Regions from separate parts of the Erwinia sp. 009765445 genome, predicted to be linked through region 2. Evidence: predicted binding sites of a transcription regulator. Region 2 holds the regulator's gene; the other holds the start of a gene.
What was found. Region 2 encodes ArgR, which controls arginine synthesis, uptake and breakdown. Its sites were predicted from a motif close to ANTGAATAAAAATACANT; they were not measured.

Region 1 (4,227 bases), on a different contig from region 2:
GCGCCTGAGAGGTTTGCATTTTTTTACCTTCTGGTACTGACTTTTGCAATCGGTAGCGGATTGAGAATGGCACTGCAGGATTATGCCTCCGGGGGACGACTGGCGAATTGTATTCTGCAAGTTGAACCCGTGTTGCTCTCCATTTGCGTATTTGAATGCCGGAGAATCCTGCGCGTTATCGCGCTTACGATAACGGTACTGATGCTCCTGTATTACCTCTATTACAACACCGTCGCCAGAAAACAGTCCGTTACTGGCTATCATGTATCCGGGACTTTTATGCTGATCCATCCGGTTTAGCGTTTTAAGCAGTTACCACGGAAGTTAGCCTGATTGTGCCGTCTGTTCAGGGCGTTGAAAGGAAGCAGACAGATGAGTAATAAAAATAATTTTGACCTGGTGAGACTGGTTTTGGCTTTTATTGTCCTGCTGGTTCATGCGGCGGCGGTTTCGCGTTCTGAGTCACTACGTTTTCTGTTGCACCTGTTCAGCGGCAGCTTTGCAGTAAAAGGTTTTTTCGCTATCAGCGGTTATCTGATTGCCCTCAGTTTTCAGCGATGCAGGTCATGGCGCGATTATGCTGAAAAACACGCCCGGCGTATTATTCTTGCCTATCTGCTTACTATTGTTGCCTGCATTATCAGCGGTGCAGCTCTGACTTCTTATCCGCTGAGCGAGTTCTTTATCAGTAAAACCACGCTGAAATATGCCCTGGCCAATATCAGCTTTATGAATTTTATTCAGCCCTCGCTGCCCGGTGTGTTTCTCAACAATCCCGTCCAGTCAATGGACGGTTCGCTGTGGACCATTAAGGCAGAGCTGACGTTGTATGCGCTGTTGCCGCTGGTTTTTCCTTTGATGAAATCCCGGCCGTTCACCTGTTGGCTGATTATTTACCTGATCTCCTGCGGCTGGTTTTACTATTTCACCTGGGTCTACAGCGGGGCTAAAGCGGATATGCTGGCAAAGCAATTTGTCAGCCTGTCCAGCTACTTTTTCTTCGGCACGCTGGTTGCCCTCAGTGGGCGGGTGGCTGACAGACTCAGGGAGATCGCGGTGATTTCACTGGTGCTGTTTATTCTTTCCAGAGATACGATGCTGTCCCAGCTGGTCCAGCCGGTGGCGTTCTCATCGGTAGTCCTGCTGTTTTGTCTGGGGATGTTTAAACAAGTGCCCGCAGGCCGCTATGGTGATTTCTCATACGGTGTGTATCTGTTTCACTGGCCGGTGATTCAGGTGCTGATTGACAGGGGATGGTATTCCGCCAGTCCATGGGGTGGGCTGGTGTTAACCGTGTTGATTACTACCCTGCTGGCGGTGATTTCCTGGTACTTCTTTGAGAAGCGATTCCTGAAAAAAAACCGGCACCCCACAGCAAAGGGAGGATGCCCGCCGCGGGGCAGACTCTGGAATAAATCAGGCACGGTAAGGTGCCCGGGGTGGAGAAGGTGATTTCGTACCTGATTGCAGAAACTCACTGAAGGCGGAAGAATGCCTGCGCTTCAGGCAAGACGGGCATGGCGCAGGTCGGCCATCAGCACCTTGGAGCGGCGCTGATAGTTGTACATCTGCTTTTTACTTTCCGGCAGCAGTTCAATATCCACCGGCATAAAGCCGCGCTCCTGGAACCAGTGAATGCTGCGGGTGGTCAGTACGAACAGCTTTTTCAGCCCCATCTGACGAGCCTGTAGCGCAACCCGTTCCAGCAGAGCTTCCCCGCGCGATGAGCTGCGGTAATCCGGATGCACCGCCACGCAGGCCATCTCGCCAATCTGCTCTTCCGGGAACGGGTACAGTGCAGCACAGCCGATGGTCAGATTATCACGCTCGATAATGGTGAACTTGTCGATCTCCATCTCCAGCTGCTCGCGCGAGCGTCGCACCAGAATACCCTGCTGCTCCAGCGGGCGGATCAGCTCCAGAATACCGCCGATATCATTGATGGTGGCACGGCGAATCTGCTCAGCGCTCTCCATTACGATCTGCGTACCAATACCATCACGGGAGAACAGCTCCTGCAGCAGGGCACCATCTTCCTGATAGCTGATCAGATGGCTGCGGCGCACGCCGCTGCGGCAGGCTTTCACTGCACCGCGCAGGAAACGCACCGTGCCGGAAAGATAGTCATCACTCTTTTCCAGCTCTTCAATACGCTGCTGGGCTTCATTGGGGAACAGCTCGGAGATAATATCCCCTTCGCCGTCGGTGACACCCTGCTCGGAGCAGAAGCCGATCATCTTCTCGGCCTTCAGCTTGATTGCCAGCTGGGTGGCAACTTCTTCCGAGGTCAGGTTAAAGCTCTCACCGGTGACGGAAACGGCTACCGGACCCATCAGCACGATAGCACCGCTGTCGAGCTGGCGATGAATCGCTTCTTCATCAATACGGCGGATGCGCCCGCTGTGGCAGTAGTCCACGCCATCATCCACGCCCAGCGGCTGCGCGATAATAAAGTTACCGCTCACCACGTTAATGTGCGCACCCTGCAGTGGAGTATTGTTGAGGCTCATCGACAGGCGGGCGGTGATATCCAGCTGCAGACGGCCAGCAGCCTGCTTCACCAGCTCCAGCGACTGGGCATCCGTCACGCGGGTGTGTTTATGGTACAGCGGTTCCAGATGATGTTCGGCCAGGTTGGCATCGATTTGCGGTCGTGCACCGTACACCACCACCAGGCGGATGCCCAGGCTGTGCAGCAGGCCAATATCATTGACGATGCCTGAAAAGTTTTCATGCTCAATGGCTTCACCACCCAGCATAATGACAAACGTTTTACCACGGTGGGCATTGATATAGGGGACGGTATGACGAAACCCCTGAACCAGCTCGGTACTCCGTTCCTTCACGACTAATCCTCTATGAATTATTATTCGCTAAAAGTGTATTTTTATTCTTTTATCGCTCAGGCGCAAGGGGCAATTCGTTACGCCTCTGTTTAACTGTAGCGTGAAAAAGATCTTATTTGGTACGCCGGAGGGCTATTTCCTGGTGACACTATCAGCAGGATTCGCTAAAGTTTTCGAACTTGGTAGTTATTTGGCTTTATTTTCCTTAAAAAAACAGCAATCAGATTGGAGTGGCATGTCAGATTTACCTTCGCCAGGCCGACGCCGGTGGTTAAAAAGCGCGGGGGCAGTATTGCTGCTCAGCGTCAGTAAAGTGGGCCTTGCGGCCACCAGCCATGTGGTCGCCATCCGCATCTGGCCTTCTTCGACCTACTCCCGCTTAACGCTTGAATCCAACACCCCACTGAAATACAAACAGTTCGCCCTGAGTCATCCTGAGCGCGTAGTCGTGGATATCGATAATCTGCACCTGAATCACGTGCTGAACGGGGTGGCAAACCTGGTGCGCAGCGACGATCCCTATATTAAAAATGCGCGGGTTGGCCAGTTCGACAAAAACACGGTGAGGCTGGTGCTGGAGCTGAAGCAAAACGTCACGCCAAAGCTTTTCACGCTGGATCCGGTTGCCGGGATCAAATACCGCCTGGTGCTGGACCTCTATCCGGCAAAGGGGAAAAGTTATCAGCATGAGGACGATCCGCTGCTGGCGTTGCTGGAGGATTACAACAAAGGCAATCTTGATAAAGATCAGCCGCCAAAAGCACCACTGCCGGGAAAAGCCGGGAAAGATCGCCCGATTGTCATCATGCTCGATCCGGGGCATGGCGGTGAGGATCCCGGGGCGACAGGAAAGAATAAGACGCGCGAAAAAGACATTGTGCTGAAAATTGCCCGTCGGCTGAAAGTGTTGATCGACAAAGAGCCGAACATGCGGGCATACATGACCCGCAATGAAGACGTTTTTATTCCGCTGAAGGTGAGGGTAGCCAAAGCCCGTAAGCTGCGTGCCGACCTGTTCATTTCCATTCATGCTGATGCCTTTACCAACCGGGCAGCACGAGGTTCCTCCGTTTTTGCACTGTCCACCAAAGGAGCCACCAGTACCGCAGCGCGCTATCTGGCACAGACGCAGAACGAATCAGACCTGATTGGTGGTGTCAGCATGAGCGGTGACCGCTATCTCGACCATACCATGTTCGATATGGTGCAGAGCCTGACCATCAATGACAGCCTGAAGTTCGGCAAAGAGGTGCTGTCACGTTTGGGCAAAGTGAACCATCTGCATAAGAAAACGGTGGATCAGGCCGGATTTGCGGTACTGAAGGCACCGGATATTCCGTCGATACTGGTGGAGACGGCCTTTATCAGCAATCTGGAAGAG
Region 2 (4,227 bases):
GGCCTGCCGGTGATCCCGATCAATCCGAAGCGGATTGCGCATATCGGTGACCTGGTGATGGCCATCGGCAACCCATATAACATTGGTCAGACCGTCACCCAGGGCATTATCAGCGCCACCGGGCGCGTGGGTCTCAGCCCATCCCGCTACCAGAACTTCCTGCAGACCGATGCCTCCATCAACAAAGGAAACTCGGGTGGTGCGCTGATCAACTCTCTGGGCGAATTGATGGGCATTAACACGCTGTCGTTCGACAAGAGTAACGATGGCGAGACACCGGAAGGGATTGGCTTTGCAATCCCCACCGCGCTGGCGGCAAAAATCATGGATAAGCTGATCCGCGATGGCCGCGTAATTCGTGGTTTTATCGGCATCAGCGGCAGAGAGATCCCCCAGATGCACGGGCAAACCTCTGGCCTCGATCATCTGCAGGGGATTGTGGTCACCAACGTTTCGCAGGGCGGCCCGGCTGCCAAGGCGGGGCTGCAGGTTAATGATGTGATCACCAGTGTGAACCACAGGCCTGCCGTATCGGCACTGGAAACGATGGATCAGGTAGCCGAAATCCGTCCCGGTACGGTGATTGAGGTGGAAATCATCCGCAATGACCGCAAAATGACGCTGCCGGTGACCGTACTGGAATATCCGGGGAATTAAGTTCAGGCGGGGGAAAACAGTGGGCCAGGAGAACTCTGGCCCGACGCGGGTTTACTTAACAAACTCTTCGCCCAGCGTAATATCTTTCTTCAGCGTATCCAGCATGCCTTTCAGTGACTGCTCTTCATAAGCACTCAGCGCACCAATCGGTTTACGTTCCGCAATGCCATTCTTACCCAACAGCAACGGCTGAGAGAAGAAGCGGGCATGGGTTCCCTCACCTTCAACGTAAGCACACTCCACCACGTTACTTTCACCGTTAAGAGCACGCACCAGAGCAAGGCCGAACTGAGCTGCCGCCTGGCCCATCGACAACGTAGCCGATCCGCCACCCGCCTTGGCTTCCACCACTTCTGTACCGGCGTTCTGAATGCGTTTGGTCAGGTCAGCGATTTCCTGATCGGTAAAGCTCACGCCTGGGATCTGCGACAGCAGAGGCAGAATGGTCACGCCTGAGTGACCGCCCACTACCGGCACGTTCAGCTCTGACGGGTTTTTTCCCTTCAGTTCAGCGACAAAGGTATTGGACCGGATAATGTCCAGCGTGGTCACGCCAAACAGTTTGTTCTTATCGTACACGCCCGCTTTCTTCAGCACCTCGGCAGCAATCGCCACGGTAGTGTTCACCGGGTTAGTGATGATGCCAATCAGAGCTTTAGGACAAGTACTGGCAACCTGCTCAATCAGATTCCGCACGATACCCGCATTCACATTAAACAGGTCAGAACGGTCCATACCTGGCTTACGTGCCACACCAGCGGAGATCAGCACCACATCCGCGCCGTGCAATGCCGGAGTGGCATCTTCGCCACTGAAACCTTTGATTTTGACTGCCGTGGGGATATGGCTCAAATCGACGGCCACGCCTGGCGTAACCGGAGCAATGTCATACAGAGAGAGTTCTGAACCTGCCGGAAGCTGGGTTTTAAGCAGAAGTGCGAGAGCCTGGCCAATACCGCCAGCTGCGCCGAGAACTGCAACTTTCATCCTAAACTCCTTATTATAGTAAACATTAATTGCCGGGAATCCATCTGGTTATGAAGGTAGTCGACCCGTATGGTCTTAGCGAAAGCTTTCATTCTACTTTGCGCGGTGGCGCAGAGAATACAACGAAGCCGTGGAGATTGAACGCATAAAGTCAGGACGCACTTAGTTGCCCTTCACAGCAGCTGGCAGACAATGTCATTCGGCGTACAGTACAACTGTAACACTTATCAGGACAACATCAATTTTATAACATTCCGTTCACTTTTTAAGCAACACCCGCCGCCTTCAGAACATTTTTTCCCCGGCAAAGTTTGTTAGACTGCCGCTCCCGACGCTACGGATAGCAGCAGCCACCACTTCCCGTTTGCATAAACATTCACTTAATTGCATAATCATGTAATACCCTGCCAGGGGAATCTTTTTCTTTCTGACTTTTTTAGCGGGCACCTATGCGTAATCCATCAAAACAAGAAGATCTGATTAAGGCGTTCAAGGCCTTACTAAAAGAAGAGAAGTTCAGTTCTCAGGGCGAGATTGTTGCGGCGCTGCAGGAGCAGGGCTTCGAAAATATCAACCAGTCCAAAGTTTCACGCATGCTGACCAAGTTTGGTGCTGTCCGCACGCGCAATGCAAAAATGGAAATGGTGTACTGCCTGCCAGCCGAGCTGGGCGTACCGACCACCACCAGCCCGCTGAAGAACCTGGTGCTGGATATCGATCATAATGATGCGCTGATTGTGATCCACACCAGCCCGGGCGCCGCGCAGCTGATTGCCCGCATGCTGGACTCACTGGGCAAGCCGGAAGGGATCCTTGGCACTATTGCCGGCGATGACACCATCTTTATTACCCCGGCACGCCACGTGACCATCAGGCAGCTGCTTGACTCGGTGATGATGCTGTTTGAACAAGAGTTATAAGTAGATGCAATTAAACGCATAGCTTTAACCTTCAACTAACCGCAATGCATCATCAGCTTTTCCAGAAGCCGGCATCCGCCGGCTTTGCTTTATCTTCCCCTCCCCAGCCGCCATATCAGCATGATGCACTGCCCTGGAGCGTAAAAAGCAGTGGTTAAAAGGATGTATAACCGTCTCGTAGCGTGATCGACCACAGATTAGCGCACAAATGGTTAAATTCACATATCCCGATGTTTTTACATGCATTTAACATGATAAGGGTAAATTATAAGCATTTTTTATAACTGAAGGTTATTAAAAACAAGTGTATTGGCTAAGTATCGCAACAAAATATTATTAGCATGCTATTAATTTTTTACGTTATCAGATCTATACTTGTTTTCGTGATGCGAATCACACAACGCAAAAAGATAAAAACAGACGACGAGGAAAATATCATGAACGTTAAAACTACCATTGCAACTTTGAGTGTTATTTCTGCCCTGTCTTTTGGTGCTTTTGCAGCTGATTCTGTCAATGCAGATCAGGCGCAAAACATGCAATCAATCGGCACCGTCAGCGTCAGCGGCGTGACCGCGTCCCCAATGGATATCAACGCTCAGCTGAATCAGAAAGCTGATGCTCAGGGCGCATCTGCTTATCGTGTTGTAGAAGCCTATGTAAACGGCAACTATCACGCCACCGCAGAGCTGTACAAATAACAGAAGTTTCGCAAGACAAAGAGTTAGTCAGACATAAAAAAGGTAACCCCAAGAATAATAAACGCTTTTTAGCCCTTTCGGTTACCGCCCCCTCATCTGGAGCATTGATCATGAAAACCAAAATAGCAATCGCAGTCCTCGGCCTGGCCTCAGTTCTCTCGTTCGGTGCTAATGCCGCACACCTGGTGACTGACCAGCAGGTACAGGACCAAAACCTGCAGTCAATGGGCACCATTAGCGTAAGTGGTATCGATGGCGCACCGACTGATATCCGTCATGAGCTTTCTCTGAAAGCCGACGCTCAGGGCGCATCATCTTACCGTGTGGTAGAGGCCTACAATAACGGCAACTATCACGCTACTGCAGAACTGTATAAATAAGTCCGGCACTGACGCGGACGTACTGAAGCGTCCGCCCGTGACATCGACGACCTGGTCATGATGTTGAAACCCGCAGGTTGTTGAACACAATGAGGAGAAGATTATGAAAATCAAAACAACCATCGCTGCATTGAGCTTGCTGTCAGCTGTCTCTTTTGGCGCTTCTGCTGCCCAACTGGTTAATGCTGAACAGTCAGAAAATCTGCAATCTGCGGGGACAATTACTTTAAGTGGTGTGGCCGGTGCGCCAATGGATATCCGTCAGCAGCTGTCACAGAAAGCGGATCGGCAGGGTGCCAGCGCCTATCGTGTTGTCGAAGCACGTAATGACGATACCTGGCACGTGACCGCCGAGCTGTATAAGTAATTCCTCGTCGGCGGGCTGTGTCGAAAGCAGCCTTTGACGAACCCTTTGGCCCCGCTCGCGGGGCCCTTTTTGTCACTGCATGTCTTAACGAACGTTGAAGCGGAGCTGTCCCTCCAGCTCCTCTTCAGCTTCATCAAACAGTAAAATCAACGCGCCATACCGCCTCTTCTGCCCCGTTCCCAGATGAATAAACTCAATTTCTAACGGCAGCGGCA

Region 1: the regulator ArgR is predicted to act here: its motif matches at 2,879-2,896, upstream of argA (amino-acid N-acetyltransferase).

What each region holds. Positions count from the first base shown of each region.
Region 1 is NZ_JBYUWC010000004.1:241,260-245,486, forward strand. It holds gene AC3Y5R_RS05875 (EpsG family protein) at 1-300, shown strand, start outside; gene AC3Y5R_RS05880 (acyltransferase family protein) at 373-1,452, shown strand; gene argA (amino-acid N-acetyltransferase) at 1,503-2,846, opposite strand; gene amiC (N-acetylmuramoyl-L-alanine amidase AmiC) at 3,082-4,227, shown strand, end outside.
Region 2 is NZ_JBYUWC010000014.1:35,358-39,584, reverse strand. It holds gene degS (outer membrane-stress sensor serine endopeptidase DegS) at 1-657, shown strand, start outside; gene mdh (malate dehydrogenase) at 709-1,644, opposite strand; gene argR (transcriptional regulator ArgR) at 2,094-2,564, shown strand; gene yhcN (peroxide/acid stress response protein YhcN) at 3,002-3,265, shown strand; gene yhcN (peroxide/acid stress response protein YhcN) at 3,376-3,645, shown strand; gene yhcN (peroxide/acid stress response protein YhcN) at 3,749-4,012, shown strand; gene AC3Y5R_RS16055 (barstar family protein) at 4,097-4,227, opposite strand, start outside.